Rhodoligotrophos defluvii: one gene and its partner. The protein of the gene in region 1 interacts with the protein of each later gene in a pairwise test. Links are inferred from orthologs where the notes say so. Each region holds a gene or a part of one and is shown on either strand. Other genes may lie near its edges. The genes, in order: E4P09_RS15585 and E4P09_RS04045.

Region 1 (3,298 bases):
GCCGCGCTTGGTGACGAAGTTGAACACGCCACCCTTGCCCTCAGCATCGCCGGGATACCAGTTCTGCACCGTGGAATACTTGATCTCCGCGTCATCCAGCGCGATCAGCTCGACCACGGCCGCATGCAGCTGGTTTTCGTCGCGCATCGGCGCCGTGCAGCCTTCGAGATAGGAGACGTAAGAACCCTTGTCGGCGATAATCAGGGTGCGTTCGAACTGGCCGGTGTCCTTTTCGTTGATGCGGAAATAGGTGGACAGCTCCATGGGGCAGCGCACGCCCGGCGGCACATAGACGAAGGAGCCGTCGGAGAACACGGCCGAGTTCAGCGCAGCGAAGAAATTGTCGGACTGCGGCACCACCGAGCCCAAATACTTCTTTACAAGCTCGGGATGGTCCCGCAGCGCTTCCGAGATCGAGCAGAAGATCACGCCCGCCTTGGCCAGCTCTTCCTTGAAGGTGGTAACCACGGACACGGAATCGAACACCGCGTCCACGGCCACGCGCGTCCGCTCGGCGCCCTCGCCATCGGCTCCATCCAGCCGCGCACCCTCGACGCCCGCCAGAATGGCCTGCTCGCGCAGGGGAATGCCGAGCTTCTCATAGGTGCGGAGCAGCTCCGGATCGACCTCGTCCAGGCTCTTCGGGCCCGAGCCCTGCTTCTTGGGTGCCGCGTAGTAGTAGAGATCCTGATAATCGATCTTGTGATAGCTGACCCGCGCCCATTTCGGCTCGTCCATGGTGAGCCAGCGGCGATAGGCATCGAGCCGCCATTCCAGCATCCAGGCAGGCTCGCCCTTCTTCTCCGAGATGAAGCGGATGATGTCCTCGTTCAGGCCCTTGGGGGCCTTCTCGACCTCGATCTCGGTGGTGAAGCCGTACTTGTACTTGTCCACGTCGATGGCGCGGACCTTTTCGATCGTCTCGAGATCAGCCATTCCTCTTCCTCACATCATCCCGTGCGCCGCCAGCGTCGTCCTCAGGCGGCATATTGTGTCCGCTTCCGCTCAACAATGCGTGCAAGGCTGGCAAGCAACCTATCGATATCGGCCTCGGTGCTCGACCAGCCCAGGCTCACGCGAATGGCGCCGCTGCTCAGTTCATCACCCACGCCCATGGCGGCCAGCACGTGGGAGCGGGCGACCTTGCCCGACGAGCAGGCAGAACCGGAGCTCACCGCAATACCGTCGAGGTCCAGCGCCACAAGCAGCAGCTCCGCGCTGATGCCCGGCACCGCAAAGCAGCTGGTATTGCTGAGCCGCTCGGTACCGGATCCGAAAATGACCGCGTCGGGCGCAAGCTCAACCAATGCCGTCTCGAACCGGTCGCGCAAGGCCGCAAGTCGGGACGGCTCACTCGCCCTCGCCAGAGACCGCTGCGCCGCTTGGACCGCAGCGCCGAAGCCGGCGATCCCCGCCACATTTTCCGTGCCGGCGCGGCGCCGTTTCTCCTGGCCACCGCCCCACATATGGGGGCGCAAGTTCAGATTATCACGTACAATAAGCGCACCGGTGCCCTGCGGCCCGCCGAGCTTATGACCACTGACCGACATCATGTCGAGATCGAGCACGGGCCAGGAAAGCGACAGCCGACCAGCGGCCTGAACCGCATCCACATGCACCAGGGCACCGCGGTCATGCGCCAAGCGCGCAATCTCGGCGATGGGCTGGATAACGCCCGTCTCGTTGTTGGCGGCCATGACCGACACCAGGGTCGGCCCCGGATCGGCGAGCAGACTCTCGAGCTGATCGAGATCGATGACGCCGGCCGAATTCGTGCGGACCGTCACGAGCGCGCATCCACGAGCCTGGGCCGGCTCCAGGATGCTGGCGTGCTCGACCGCCGATACCACGATGCGTTCGACCGGCGCACCGAAGATCGCCAGGTTGTTCGCTTCCGTGGCGCTGCTGGTGAAGACCACCATTTCCGGCCGGGCCCCGACCAGGGCCGCCACTTCACCCCGCGCCTCTTCGATCAGTCCGCGTGCACGGCGGCCCTCATAGTGCACCGACGAGCCGTTGCCAACCACATCGAGCGCGGCAGTGACGGCGGCACGGGCTTCCGGCCGCAACGGCGTGGTCGCGTTATGGTCGAGATATGTGCGCAAGCCCGTCATGCGACCATTGGTTTCAGTGCGTGTTGGTTTAGCGGAACGGCCGGATGGGGACGGTCGCTCAAGCATTTCCCTTGGCGTGCTGAGCGTTACCATCCCGTCCCTGCCATTGGAGCCTGCAACCGAGCTGCGACCGCGAGGCCACCATCAAGCGCGAATTACTTGAAACCAGACGCCGGGCTTGTGATATGAAACGTCGGCGGCCGGTCCGTACCCTTGAACAATTCTAAGGTGCATATAGAAAACCTGACTGGCCGAGTCAACAAATGGTCTGGGGCCTTTCCGCTTGGTGAGAGCGGGGGGCTTGTTTTGGAATTGGTCAAGAGAGCACACCGAGGATCGACATGCCGGAAGTGATTTTCAACGGGCCAGCGGGTCGCATCGAGGGCCGCTATCACCATAACAAGGGCCCGAACGCGCCGGTTGCCGTGATCTTGCACCCGCACCCGACCTTCGGCGGCACGATGAACCATCCGATCGTGCACGCCCTGTACTACGCGTTCGTGCGGCGGGACTTCTCCGTGTTGCGCTTCAATTTTCGCGGGGTTTCCCGCAGCCAGGGCGTGTTCGACAACGGCGCGGGCGAGCTGTCGGACGCGGCTGCAGCACTCGACTGGGTGCAGGTGATCAACAGGGATGCGCGCAGCTGCTGGATCGCCGGCTTCGACTTCGGCTCATGGATCGCCATGCAGCTCTTGATGCGCCGGCCGGAGATCGAGGGCTTCATCTCCGTTGCGCCCATGGCCAACCATTACGATTTTTCGTTCCTCGCCCCATGCCCCGCGTCCGGCATCTTCATCAATGGCGAAAAGGACGCGGTGACCGCGCCCGAGCACGTGACCAGCCTGGTCAGCAAGCTCAAGACCCAGCGCGGCATCACCATCGAGCACAAGCTGGTGCCCGGCGCGAACCATTTCTTCGAAAACAAGCTCGACGAGCTGATGGAAGTGGTCGAAGACTATATCGACCGCCGCCTGGCCCAGAGCGAGGCGGCTTAAGGACAAGAGGCCGCCATCGCTGCCGGGCCGAATGGACAACTTCCGGAAAGCTTACGTCTAGCTCACCCGCCACTCCTGCTCCACCAGACGCAGGTGAGACGGGATGGCTCCGGCGCAGGCCTGGTGCGCCACGCGCACCTCGGCAAGGGTTGCCTCGATGCTGGTGCGCCAGAAGTCGAGAAAGCGGGT
Region 2 (3,215 bases), on another replicon or contig:
CCGGCCAGGAACGAACCGGACTGCATCAGCATGCCCAGGCCGAATTGCGTCGGCGTCAGGCCCACCTTGTCGACCAGCACGAAGGGCAGGATGGCCGCCATTGTATAAAGGCCGCCAAGGCACAGCGCGATCACCAGGGTTGGCTTCGCAAACCGGCCATCACGGATCAGCATGGCGTAGTTGCGCAGCATGGTGCGTGGACGCAGCTTCGAAGGGTCGCGCTCGGCCAACGTCTCCGGCAGCGCAAACACCACCAGCGCCGCCAGTCCTGCCCCATAGAGCACCATGGCGATGAAGATGGCGTGCCAGCCGAAGGAGGTGAGCAGGATCCCGCCCAGGGTGGGCGAGATGGCCGGTCCGAGGGCCAGGGTCATGCCGATGGCGTTCATGATGCGCGCCGAGGCTTGGCCCGTGAACTGGTCCCGCACGATGGCGCGCGACAGCGCCACGCCAGCCGCGGCGCCGATCCCCTGGAGCACCCGCCCCGCCAGCAGCCAATCCACGGTCGGGGTGACGGCACAGATCAGGCTGCCGGCAATATAAATCGCGAAAAAAGCCAGGGTGGTCGGTCGCCGGCCAAAGGCATCGGAGAACGGACCGCTGATCAGCTGTGCCACGGAGAACCCGGCAAAATACACCGAGAGGGTCAGCTTGATGGTGGCCGGGTCCGTCTGGAAGGTGTGCACCAGGGCCGGCATGGCGGGCGTATAGAGCGCCATGCTGATCGAGCCCATGGCCACGAGCAGGCCGCCCATGATGGCGGTGCGAGTCGGCGACATCAACGGGGTCAAGCCTTCGGCTCCTTTTCGTCGGCCATCAGATTGCTACGCATGAGCTGCAGGATCTGGCGGAGCTCATCCACCACCTCCGGCGACAGGCCGTCTGTAGCACTGGCGCGCGTTACGGCGGCAATCTCTGCGACACGGGTCACGATCGGCCTGGCGGCTTCGGTGACGTGCACAAGCTTCGCACGCCGGTCATCCGGGTCCGGCACGCGCTGCACCAGGGCCCGCGCCTCCAACTTGTCGAGAAAGCCCACCAGCGTCATGGGTTCTACGCCCATCAGTTCTGCAAGCGTGGTCTGCCGCGATCCTTCGAACTTGGCGGCATAGGCCAGCGTGCGCGCCTCGCCGGACGTGAGCCCCAGCCCGGCGCGATCGAGCGCCCGGTCCGTGCGCCGCCGCATCAGGCGCGCAACCTCGAAGAGAAGGAAGCCGAAATGTTCCGTGGGGGAAGGCATAAAGAACAGGGAACGCTATAATAAGGCAACCGTACTAGATATAAGAATGTTTGCCCGCATTGAAGAGGAAAGGCAGCCGCATCGCCTGCGACAAAGAATGGCAAGACGCGGCAAACCGTGGCAAAAGCGCCCTATGTCTACACCCGACATAGCCATTTTGGACGCACGAGACTTGCAATGCCCCTGGCCCGTGCTCAAGGCGCGCAAGCGGCTGCTGATGCTGGCACCAGGCGCGGTTCTGCAGGTTGAAGCCACCGACCCCATGTCCGCGATCGACATTCCCCATTTCTGCGCGGAAGCCGGGCACGCGCTGATCGCCCAGACCGTTGAGAACGGGATCTATCGCTTCGTCATTCGTCGCGGCGAGAGGTGACAGGCCTCACGACAGGAGGCCGGTCGAGTCATCCAGGGACAAGGTCTTGTCGCTGAGGCCTGCGCCCGATCCGGTGAGACGATCGGTGAACGCGTTGAGTAGCGCCTCCACCCGTTCCCTTTCCACGTCGCGGGTGATGAAGACCAGGCGTGTGCGCCGGTCGCTCCCTGGCCACTGGTCCAGGCGCAACGGGGGATGCAGCATGCCCTGCACCCCATGTACCACGACTGGCCGGTCCGGGTCCTCCGCCAGCTTGACGATACCCTTCATGCGCAGGAGATCCTTGCCGTACTGCGCATTGAGCAGCTCCAGAAACAGTCCGAACGGCGTCTCACCGATCGGCTGCGGCGTGGTGATGCAATAGGCGCGGATGCGGTCATCGTGGCGATTGACGTCATGACCAAGGACGGGGTGATCGTGGGCATGATCATGGTTATGGTTGTGGTTGTGCCCGTGGTCGTCATTCCCCGCGGCATAGGCCTCTTCGGCCAGCCAGCGCGCCACCTCGATGGTCTTGGTCTCGGGATTGTACAGGCCCGCATTCAGCAGCCTCGATGCCTCGATGCCGTCCTGCGCGGCATCGAGCACCGGCGCCCCCGGGTTGAGGGCGGCAAGCCGCTGCCTCAATGCCACCAGCGCTGCGGTGTCTGTGGCAAGGTCCGTCTTGGTGAGAACGAGACGGTCGGCCATGGCCGCCTGCTTAACCGCTTCCGCATGGGCGTCCAGCGTTGCGAAGCCACTCACCGCGTCCACCACAGTGATGACGCTGTCGAGCCGCAGCCGTTGCACCAGCAGCGGGTGAGCCATCAGCACGTGCAGCACCGGCGCCGGGTCGGCAAGGCCGGTGGTTTCGATGATGATCCGGTCGAAGGCCGCGATCTCGCCGTCGTCCCGACGCTCCAGCAACCCAACCAGCGTGTCCACCAGATCGCCGCGAATGGTGCAGCAGAGGCAGCCGCTGGACATCTCGATCACATTGTCCGTGCTGTGCTCGACCAGGAGGTGGTCGAGGCCGATCTCGCCGAACTCGTTGATGATGACGGCGGTGCGGCTTAGGCCGGGGTCGGTCAGCAGACGGTTCAGCAGCGTTGTCTTGCCGGCGCCGAGAAATCCGGTGAGCACGGAAACCGGCAGCGGTTCACCCGGGGAAGGCCGGCGTCCGGAAGCGTCACTCCTCGTTGCCATTGCCCTGCGCAGGCGCGTTGGCCGCTCCGCCGGCCGCTTCCACTTTGACGTTGGGACCCTTGCCCTGGGCGACCTCTTCCCTGTTCTCCTCGGCGAGCCTCACGAACACATCCGGGCTCATGATCTGGCACGGCGCATTGTTCGAGCGCAAATAGCTGCAGACCGACTGCGTCTGAGTTTGGTTGAGATCATCCACCAGCACCAGATAGTCGCCTTTGTAGGGCACGCGCAGGATGGTGCCCCGCCCGCCATAAAAGACATAGCGGGTGGCGAGCAGCCACTTGTTCATCATCTCGGTGGCGGCTTGTGGAGTACCGAATCGGCCGAAGGCCACGCCCCAGCCCTGCAGATCCTCGGGCTTGCTCACCTCGAAGGCCGGCTTCCAGTTGCAGACCTGAGGCGTCAAGTCACTCGGGA

What was found.
Region 2: the proteins of E4P09_RS15585 (region 1) and E4P09_RS04045 interact in binary tests that used the Escherichia coli proteins (3 or more experiments, as listed by UniProt). The link is inferred for Rhodoligotrophos defluvii from one-to-one orthologs.

What each region holds. Positions count from the first base shown.
Region 1 is NZ_SZZM01000003.1:270,218-273,515, reverse strand. Bases 47-3,029 are described here. They hold E4P09_RS15585 (cysteine desulfurase family protein), read right to left. Parts: upstream 2,115-3,029; coding sequence 978-2,114; downstream 47-977. Other genes in these bases: E4P09_RS15580 (alpha/beta hydrolase), read left to right, coding at 2,456-3,029; sufB (Fe-S cluster assembly protein SufB), read right to left, coding at 47-936. Outside these bases: more of sufB, read right to left, coding at 1-46; more of E4P09_RS15580, read left to right, coding at 3,030-3,109; E4P09_RS15575 (hypothetical protein), read right to left, coding at 3,167-3,298. UniProt on the Escherichia coli protein: Master enzyme that delivers sulfur to a number of partners involved in Fe-S cluster assembly, tRNA modification or cofactor biosynthesis. Catalyzes the removal of elemental sulfur from cysteine to produce alanine.
Region 2 is NZ_SZZM01000001.1:840,840-844,054, forward strand. The notes cover bases 94-2,993. They hold E4P09_RS04045 (sulfurtransferase TusA family protein), read left to right. Parts: upstream 94-1,373; coding sequence 1,374-1,613; downstream 1,614-2,993. Other genes in these bases: E4P09_RS04035 (multidrug effflux MFS transporter), read right to left, coding at 94-791; E4P09_RS04040 (MarR family winged helix-turn-helix transcriptional regulator), read right to left, coding at 788-1,186; E4P09_RS04050 (CobW family GTP-binding protein), read right to left, coding at 1,620-2,798; E4P09_RS04055 (D-alanyl-D-alanine carboxypeptidase family protein), read right to left, coding at 2,782-2,993. Also shown: more of E4P09_RS04035, read right to left, coding at 1-93; more of E4P09_RS04055, read right to left, coding at 2,994-3,215. UniProt on the Escherichia coli protein: Sulfur carrier protein involved in sulfur trafficking in the cell. Part of a sulfur-relay system required for 2-thiolation during synthesis of 2-thiouridine of the modified wobble base 5-methylaminomethyl-2-thiouridine (mnm(5)s(2)U) in tRNA.